DNA from 2 places in the Bacillus sp. AK031 genome. Region 1 is predicted to be linked to the other one. Evidence: riboswitches for the same ligand, from Rfam matches in the RefSeq annotation. Region 1 holds a riboswitch; the other holds the start of a gene.
What was found. Region 1 has a riboswitch for thiamine pyrophosphate ahead of tenI (thiazole tautomerase TenI). Riboswitches for the same ligand answer to the same signal wherever they lie in the genome.

Region 1 (4,007 bases):
AACAGCGGTCGCAGCAAGCAATAACCCTAAGCTAATTGAGGAGTGGATGCAGCCCGAGCGCTTTGCTTCTATATTAAAAACAGAACAATACAATCCTGTATCTGCGGAATACTTGCAAAAACGGGATGTTTTAGTCTGGAAAAACCAGCAAGAACAGATCGTCCATGCCGCTTACCTGTTAAGTGCAATCTATTGTTTTAACAAACACGGACAAACCATGTTTAACCCTTGGCAGGTTCAGAAAGCAGAAGATGTAATAGCATCATGGAATCATGAAGATTTGAATATGCAGGTTTACAGAATAAAACATACTTAAATGTGAAAGGAAGTTAGAAGATATGAATAACAGCATTACAACTAAGATTAAGATTCTAAATCCTGTACATGAAATTTTTGAAGCACTGGCCACCCCTGAGAAAATGGCAGCGAGCCATGAGCGGCAATCAGTACGCCACTCCTTATAAAAATCAAAAAAAGGGCAGCGAATGGTAACGGGTTCGGTTTTGGAGTACACAACTAAAAAATGCACATCAAAATGAGTGACAATTCGCATCGAATTTGTCACTTGTTTTTTCTTGATTTAGCGGTGTTTATGCCAATAATTATGCTCTTTTTGTATGATAAAATGTAACCCAAAATGCAGGTGACAGAACTTTCTGTTCTTCTAAATTTGTTGTGCGGTTTCCGATACATTTAAGTGACAGATATTTTTAAAAAAAGGTCAGTATGTATGATAAAATGAAAAGAACAGAATCTTCCATTAACGGAGCAGATTACTTGAAGAAACTCACGAGTTGGCTAAAAATGCTGTTAGCTTAAATAAAGGGAAATTTTCCCGTTAAATGCAGATTAGAAGTAGTTTTTGATAAAATAAGGGGAATTTTTCCCTCTATTTCAGTCAAAGGTACCTATTTTTACAATTTTTGATTCAAATAAGAGGAATTTCTCCCGCTATTTAAGCTGTTTTCAGCACAATTTGCTAAATAAGGGGAATTTTTCCCTTTATAAATCTCAACTAGCAGAGAACCTGATTTCATTTTTTTAAGAATGCAAAAGGTGAACGGTGGATCTGATGCTCAACTATTCAGCCATCTGGGGCGTTAATTGAATAACCGGCAATAAAAAAAACCGGTCAGGTGCACATCAGCCTCTGACCATTTTTTTATTCAGATATGATTGAATTTCAACTACAAAAGCTCCACAATTTCATTTGTTAATTAGATGTTTGTACTTCAAAACTGAACCCGTTAAGCGAATGCCCTTTTTTTGATTTATATAGCAACTGACGCCAGCAGTTCTTCGATATCCTGCTCCATATCAATGGGATCGGTTGTACACTCAAACCGCTTCACAACTTCACCATTGGTATCAATCAGGAATTTAGTGAAGTTCCACTTGATCGAGTAATCGTCTGTCAGATATTCCGGGTGCTTGGCATTGAGAAGCGGGATTAAGATCTTTGCCACCGGATGTGCTTTATTGAAACCATCAAATGATTTTTGATGGGTCAGGTAATTAAACAAAGGATGCATATTTTCATCCCTGACATTAACCTTCTGGAACAATGGAAAGTTAACCCCATAATTCAGCAGACAGCTGTTTTGGATTTGTTCATTAGAATCCGGCTCCTGATTGTCGAACTGGTTACAAGGAAAGCCCAATATCACAAACCCTTTATCTTTATAGCGGTCATACATTTTTTGCAGGTCTTCATACTGATAAGTGAATCCGCATCTGCCGGCTGTATTGACAATCATGACCACCTTGCCTTTATATTCTTCCAGTGCTTTTTCAACACCATTCATTGAAACCGCTGAATAATCATAAATACTCATTCTATTACCTCCTGGATTATATTTAATAGTATCAAAGAACTATGTAATAAGTCATACATTCATTATACATGTTCAATACAATCAATCAATTAAATTGCCTCAAGTTAAGCGTGCCCAACATTTCCACCCCAACCTTCACTATCATTAAACCCACTTCCCAACCAGCACTTTCGAAAAAATCATACTAAATAGTTTGATATTCTGATTTGATATGTTAGAATGCTTATAAATAAATAGTCACCAAAACCACTGGGGGAGCCTTGTAAAGGCTGAGATTAAGGTATAACTTTAAGACCCTTTGAACCTGATCTAGTTCATACTAGCGGAGGGAAGTGCAGCGATTGATTACGATTTTCAAAGATTAATCAAGCCGCCTTCCTGCATATTCAGGGAGGCGGCTTTTTTATTTCCAGAAGTATTCACCAAAGGGGTTATCATTATGAAAAAACCTGTGCTGCATGCCGTTACCACTGGTGGGAAATCGGTTGAAGACACGGTGTCCGAGGCTTTACTGATCAGTCCATTTGTTGAGGCCATACATATAAGGGAACATGCCAAGACTGCCAGAGAAATATTTGAGCTGACGCAACTGATGATTAAAAAGGGTGTCCCTTCGGATAAGATCATTATCAATAACAGGGTAGATGCAGCAATGGCTGCCGGAATCAGCAGAGTTCAGCTGGGCTATCATAGTTTGCCTGTCAGTACTGTCAGAAATGCCTTCCCACAACTCTCGATCGGAAAATCCGTTCATTCCTTACAGGAAGCACTTCAAGCAGAAAGAGAGGGAGCGGATTATATTTTGTATGGCCATGTTTTTGAAACAGGCTCTAAATCGGGGCTGAAGCCTAATGGTTTAGAAGATTTGAGCTCCATTACCGCATCGCTTACTATACCAGTCCTGGCCATTGGGGGCATTAAGCTGGATAACCTGCATAAAGTTGTTAAAGCCGGTGTCTCTGGTATTGCTGTCATGTCAGGATTATTCAATACAGACAAACAAACAGAGACCGCCATAGCCTATCAAAAACAATTGGAGATGGTGTTTCATGAATAAGAAATACGACCTTATTGTTGTCGGAGGAGGAATTATCGGGAGCTCTATCGCATTTCAGCAAACAAAACTGGGCAGGAAGGTACTTATTCTTGATAAAAATAAATTATCATCCGAGGCATCCTCTGCCGCAGCTGGAATGCTTGGAGCTCAGGCCGAGATTGATGAAAACCTTGCCATGTTAAAGCTTGCCCTCAAAAGCCGCAGGATGTTTCCAACTCTGATTCAGGAGTTGGAGGAACTTACGGGCATTCATATTGGGCTTGTTAATAAAGGCATGATCAAAGTTGCACAAAATGAAAAAGAAATTACTTTATTACAAGAACAGGTTCAGTTCCATCGAGAGTGGGATTCCGGAGTCAGATGGCTGGACGGTCACACTTTGAAACAGCATGAACCTTTTCTTTCATCCCATCTATCAGGCGGGATGCTGATCCCGAATGACGGTCAACTCCAGGCTCCGCAATTATCACAGGCTTTTGCCAAAGCCGCCATGGCTAAAGGAGCGGACGTTATTGAATTTTGTGAAGTGGAGAAGCTGCTTTACAACCAACTAAGTGTGGAAGGTGTTAAGACATCGGTGGGGACATTTACCGCCGCGAATGTTGCCGTTACTTCCGGGGCTTGGGCTGGAAAACTTTTAGAAGAGACAGGAATTTCATTAGATATTTACCCTGTTAAGGGCGAGTGCTTCTCTGTCATTCCATCTCGCCCGCTGATCAATGCAACCATCTTTTCCGATCAAGGATGTTATATTGTCCCCAAAAGAGATGGCCGGATGATCATCGGGGCGACTAGCTGCTTGAACAGTTTCGATAAGAATGTTTCTTTGAAGGGGATTTCTGCCTTGTCCAAAAAGGCTCTTTCCCTGGTCCCCGACATCGGCAACGCAAGCTGGGAAAAAGCCTGGGCAGGAATACGTCCTCAGACGGGAGATGGTTTGCCCTATATAGGGATCCACCCTTCCATTGAAGGCCTTTATATCGCTGCAGGCCATTATCGTAACGGAATTTTATTAAGCCCGATAACAGGAAAAATAGTTTCGGATCTGATTGAAAATAGCGTTACGGATGAAGAAAGCAAATTATATGAAGCTTTCAGAGTTAACCGTACCAACC
Region 2 (4,007 bases), 940 kb from region 1:
ACCATCCATTATGAAAGCAAGGAAGGTACAGGTACAACCGTTTCTATCGTCTTACCTGTCACTCAGTCTTTTTCATAGAGTTTATGGTCAGAGGTTAGAAAAGCAGAAAAGCGGGTATACTCTTCTCGGAGGGATAAACCGTGCATCAGAGAAATACAAAAACAACAGAAGATTTCTATATTAAACAATTATTAAGAATAGGAATTTATAAAATATCTGACAAACAACTATATGAACTGAGCAAGAATGAACTGCAGAGAGAGTATCTGGAACATTATGTAGAGGGTTCTTTGAACAAGGTTATGGGAAATCATCTAAGTGAAGCTTGAAACAAGGAAGAATCCTGCCGATTTCGGCAGGATTCTTTTTGAGTTGATGACACCTTTGGGTTATGGTACGTCATGTCCCATAGAGCTTTGCAGGATCTCAAACCACTGGTCATGATCCAGCTTGATATCAAGAGAAGCAACAGCTGTCTGGATTCTCTCAATTCTTCCGGACCCGATGATAGGAAGAATTCGTGCAGGATGGTTAAGCAGCCATGCAAAAATAATCTGGTCGATTCCCCCTGCATTTGTTTCTTCTTTGATTTTTTCAAGGGTGTTCAGCAGGCGGACTGATTTTTCATCCTCGCTTGCAAAAATTTTACCTCCCGCTAATGGGGACCATGCCATAGGCGGGATTCTATTTTGCAAAGCGTGATTCAACGTGCCGTCTTCAAAATTTTCAAGTTCATATGGTGACAATTCAATTTGGTTGGTCACCAGTGGGAAATCCAGATAAGATTGAAGCATGCTGAACTGGTGATCCTTAAAGTTTGATACACCAAAATATCTTATTTTCCCCTCTTTGTGAAGCTGGTTGAAAGCTTCTGCCGTCTGCTCAGGGTCCATGAAAGGGTCCGGCCGGTGAATCAACAGGACGTCTATGTAATCTGTTCCTAAGTTCTTGAGTGAGTTTTCCACAGACTTCATTATGTGTTCTTTACTTGTATTATAGTGATGTGTTTTGTGCTGGGGACGGTTCTTAGAAGGCAGTACAATGCCGCATTTAGTGACGATTTCCATTTTCTTGCGTAAAGAAGGTTTTAAGGAAAGGGCATTCCCGAATAATTCTTCACATGTATAGCTTCCATAAATGTCTGCATGATCAAATGTAGTGATTCCGGTTTCCATTACTTCTTCGATCAACCTTAACGTTTCTTCTTTGGATTGCTGCCAATCCGATAGGCGCCAGAGCCCGTGGACAAACCTTGAGAATGTAAGGTCTTCTGCCAGATGTATTCTTTCCATTTGTGATCCTCCTCGTCAACATTCTTCGGTTCATTATAACCTGTATATACCCAACATCAAAACAAGAGGGCCTGCAACCTCGCTTCACCGCGTTAAAGCGCAAAGAGGGACAGTCCCTCTTAATGCTTTAAAGCATTAAAATACTTGAAATACCGGGATGTTTATGTCAAAGTAAAGAATGGAAAATAATAAATATGCGAGAATAGTGGGGGGACCAGTGAAGCTGGTTGAGATAGTATCCTTGATAGATACTGACCCTTGGAACCTGATCTGGTTGAAGCCAGCGTAGGGAACATATTCTAAACGGTTCATCTGTTTTCAATATGCGTCCCGGGTTCTTTCCCGAGGCGCTTTTTTATTGTCAGAAAGCTTGCAATCAAATTAGGGAACGTCCCTATTCTCTCGTAAATCTTTACTTTATAAAGGTGGAAAATAAAATGAAAAAAGCTTTATTAGCATTATTCTCAGCGGTTCTGATTACTGGCTGCGGACAGACAAATAATTCAGGACAGAATGACAACGCAAACGATGGCGGAGGGGAAACGGAAACTTTAGAAGAGGTATCCGTTGTGTTGGACTGGACACCTAACACCAATCATACGGGGCTGTATGTTGCGAAGGAAAAAGGTTACTTTGAAGAACAAGGTCTTGATGTGGAAATCATTATGCCAGGTGAAGCGGGAGCAGACTCTATTGTTGCTTCCGGACAAGCTGAATTCGGGGTTGGTTACCAGGAAGGTGTGACACAGGCTCGGGTCCAGGATGTCCCGCTTGTATCGATTGCCGCTGTTATCCAGCATAACACGTCAGGATTTGCTTCTCCTGCCGAAAAGAACATTGAAACACCTGAGGACTTTGAAGGAAAGACTTACGGGGGCTGGGGATCACCAGTTGAAGAAGCTGTCATGGCTTCCATCATGAAGCAGGAAAATGCCGATGTCGAAAAAGTTGATTTCGTAAATATGGGTGACAGTGATTTCTTTACTGCCGTTCAAAGGGACATTGATTTTGCTTGGATCTATTATGGATGGACAGGAATCGAAGCAGAGCTTAGAAATGAAGATATCAATATGATATATTTAACAGACTACTCAGAGAAACTGGATTATTATACTCCTGTACTGACGACGAATGAAGAAATGATCGCTGAAAATCCTGAAACGGTTGAAGCGTTTGTTGCTGCTGCATCTAAAGGATATAACTTTGCCATCGAAAATCCGGAGGAAGCTGCTCAGATTCTGATTGATGCGGCACCTGACCTGGATGCGGACCTCGTGAAGAAAAGCCAGGAATGGCTTGCCTCAAAATATACAGATGATGCTCCAAGATGGGGAGAACAGAAGCTGGCAGTATGGGAAAACTACGCAAATTGGATGTATGAAAATGAACTTCTGGAATCAGAATTGGACGCTGAAAAAGCATTCACGAACGAATTCTTGCCAGAGTAAAAGGTGGGTTTAAGATGGAGAACAGTTTAGTAAGTATTCAAATATTACCTAAAACAAAAGAGGGTGAAGATGTCATTCCATATGTTGATGCGGCGATTTCAATTATTGAGGATTCAGGGGTTAAATATGAAGTGCACCCGCTTGAAACAACAATGGAAGGAAATTTAAGCGACTTAATGAAAATCATTGAAAAAATGAATGAGAAAATGATTGAAATGGGAAGCAGGAATGTGATCTCCCAAGTGAAGATTCTTTATCAGCCAAGCGGGATTTCCATGGGAGAATTAACGGAGAAATATCGATGATAAACAGATTCCTTCAGAGAGGATGGCGGCCAACCGTGGTCATCATCCTTTTGTTCATTATATGGGAGGCAAGTACAAGGATCGCTGACATACCAAAATGGCTGCTCCCTTCTCCAACAGGTATCGGAACAGAAGCAATTGCTGTCTGGCCGTCATTTCAGGAACACTTGACTTCCACTGTCTTTTTAACCGTTTTGGGCTTTTTGATCGGGTGCGGCATCGGTCTTATAGTAGCAGTAGGACTTCACTTGGTGCCGGTTTTGAGGGAGTCCGTTTATCCACTGTTGATCTTGTCCCAAAACATTCCCATCATTGTACTGGCACCCTTGTTGGTGGTATGGTTTGGATTCGGTCTTCTTCCTAAAATGATCGTCATTACACTTGTATGTTTTTTCCCGGTTGCCGTAGCAGCATTGGATGGATTCAGGCAGACGGGCAGTGAACTGAAACACTATATGCAAATGGCTGGTGCGAGCAAGATGCAGATCTTCCGGAAACTTGAGTGGCCGCACTCTCTTCCATCCATTTTTTCTGGATTGAAAATTTCCGCGACCTATAGTGTCATGGGGGCTGTCATATCTGAATGGCTTGGGGCGAAGCAGGGAATTGGTGTATTCATGACCCTTGCTTCTTCTTCCTTCAGGACAGACCGCGTTTTTGTCGCTATTTTTGCGATCATGCTGTTGAGTTTATTATTTTTTGCCCTCATTATCGGTTTGGAAAAGTGGCTGATTAAGTGGAGGCCGAAAGGAGAAGAGAAGGATGGAAAAGCTCAAAATCGATAATTTGCATAAGTCGTTTGATCACCAGCAGATATTGGATGATCTTTCCCTTTCAGTCGGGGATGGAGAGTTTCTATCCATTCTTGGTCCTTCAGGAAGCGGAAAGAGTACTTTATTTCATCTCATTGGCGGTCTGTATTCTCCTGAAAAAGGAAGCATTAGATTAGACGGGCAGAATAT

Region 2: another riboswitch for thiamine pyrophosphate. It lies ahead of M1E09_RS16710 (ABC transporter substrate-binding protein); the one in region 1 lies ahead of tenI (thiazole tautomerase TenI).

The regions. Positions count from the first base shown of each region.
Region 1 is NZ_CP096424.1:2,322,271-2,326,277, forward strand. It holds gene M1E09_RS12010 (hypothetical protein) at 1-316, shown strand, start outside; gene M1E09_RS12015 (glutathione peroxidase) at 1,272-1,835, opposite strand; TPP riboswitch at 2,077-2,183, shown strand; gene tenI (thiazole tautomerase TenI) at 2,275-2,892, shown strand; gene thiO (glycine oxidase ThiO) at 2,885-4,007, shown strand, end outside.
Region 2 is NZ_CP096424.1:3,260,836-3,264,842, reverse strand. It holds gene M1E09_RS16725 (ATP-binding protein) at 1-78, shown strand, start outside; gene M1E09_RS16720 (Fur-regulated basic protein FbpA) at 141-329, shown strand; gene M1E09_RS16715 (aldo/keto reductase) at 390-1,292, opposite strand; TPP riboswitch at 1,490-1,601, shown strand; gene M1E09_RS16710 (ABC transporter substrate-binding protein) at 1,730-2,740, shown strand; gene M1E09_RS16705 (thiamine-binding protein) at 2,755-3,045, shown strand; gene M1E09_RS16700 (ABC transporter permease) at 3,042-3,830, shown strand; gene M1E09_RS16695 (ABC transporter ATP-binding protein) at 3,808-4,007, shown strand, end outside.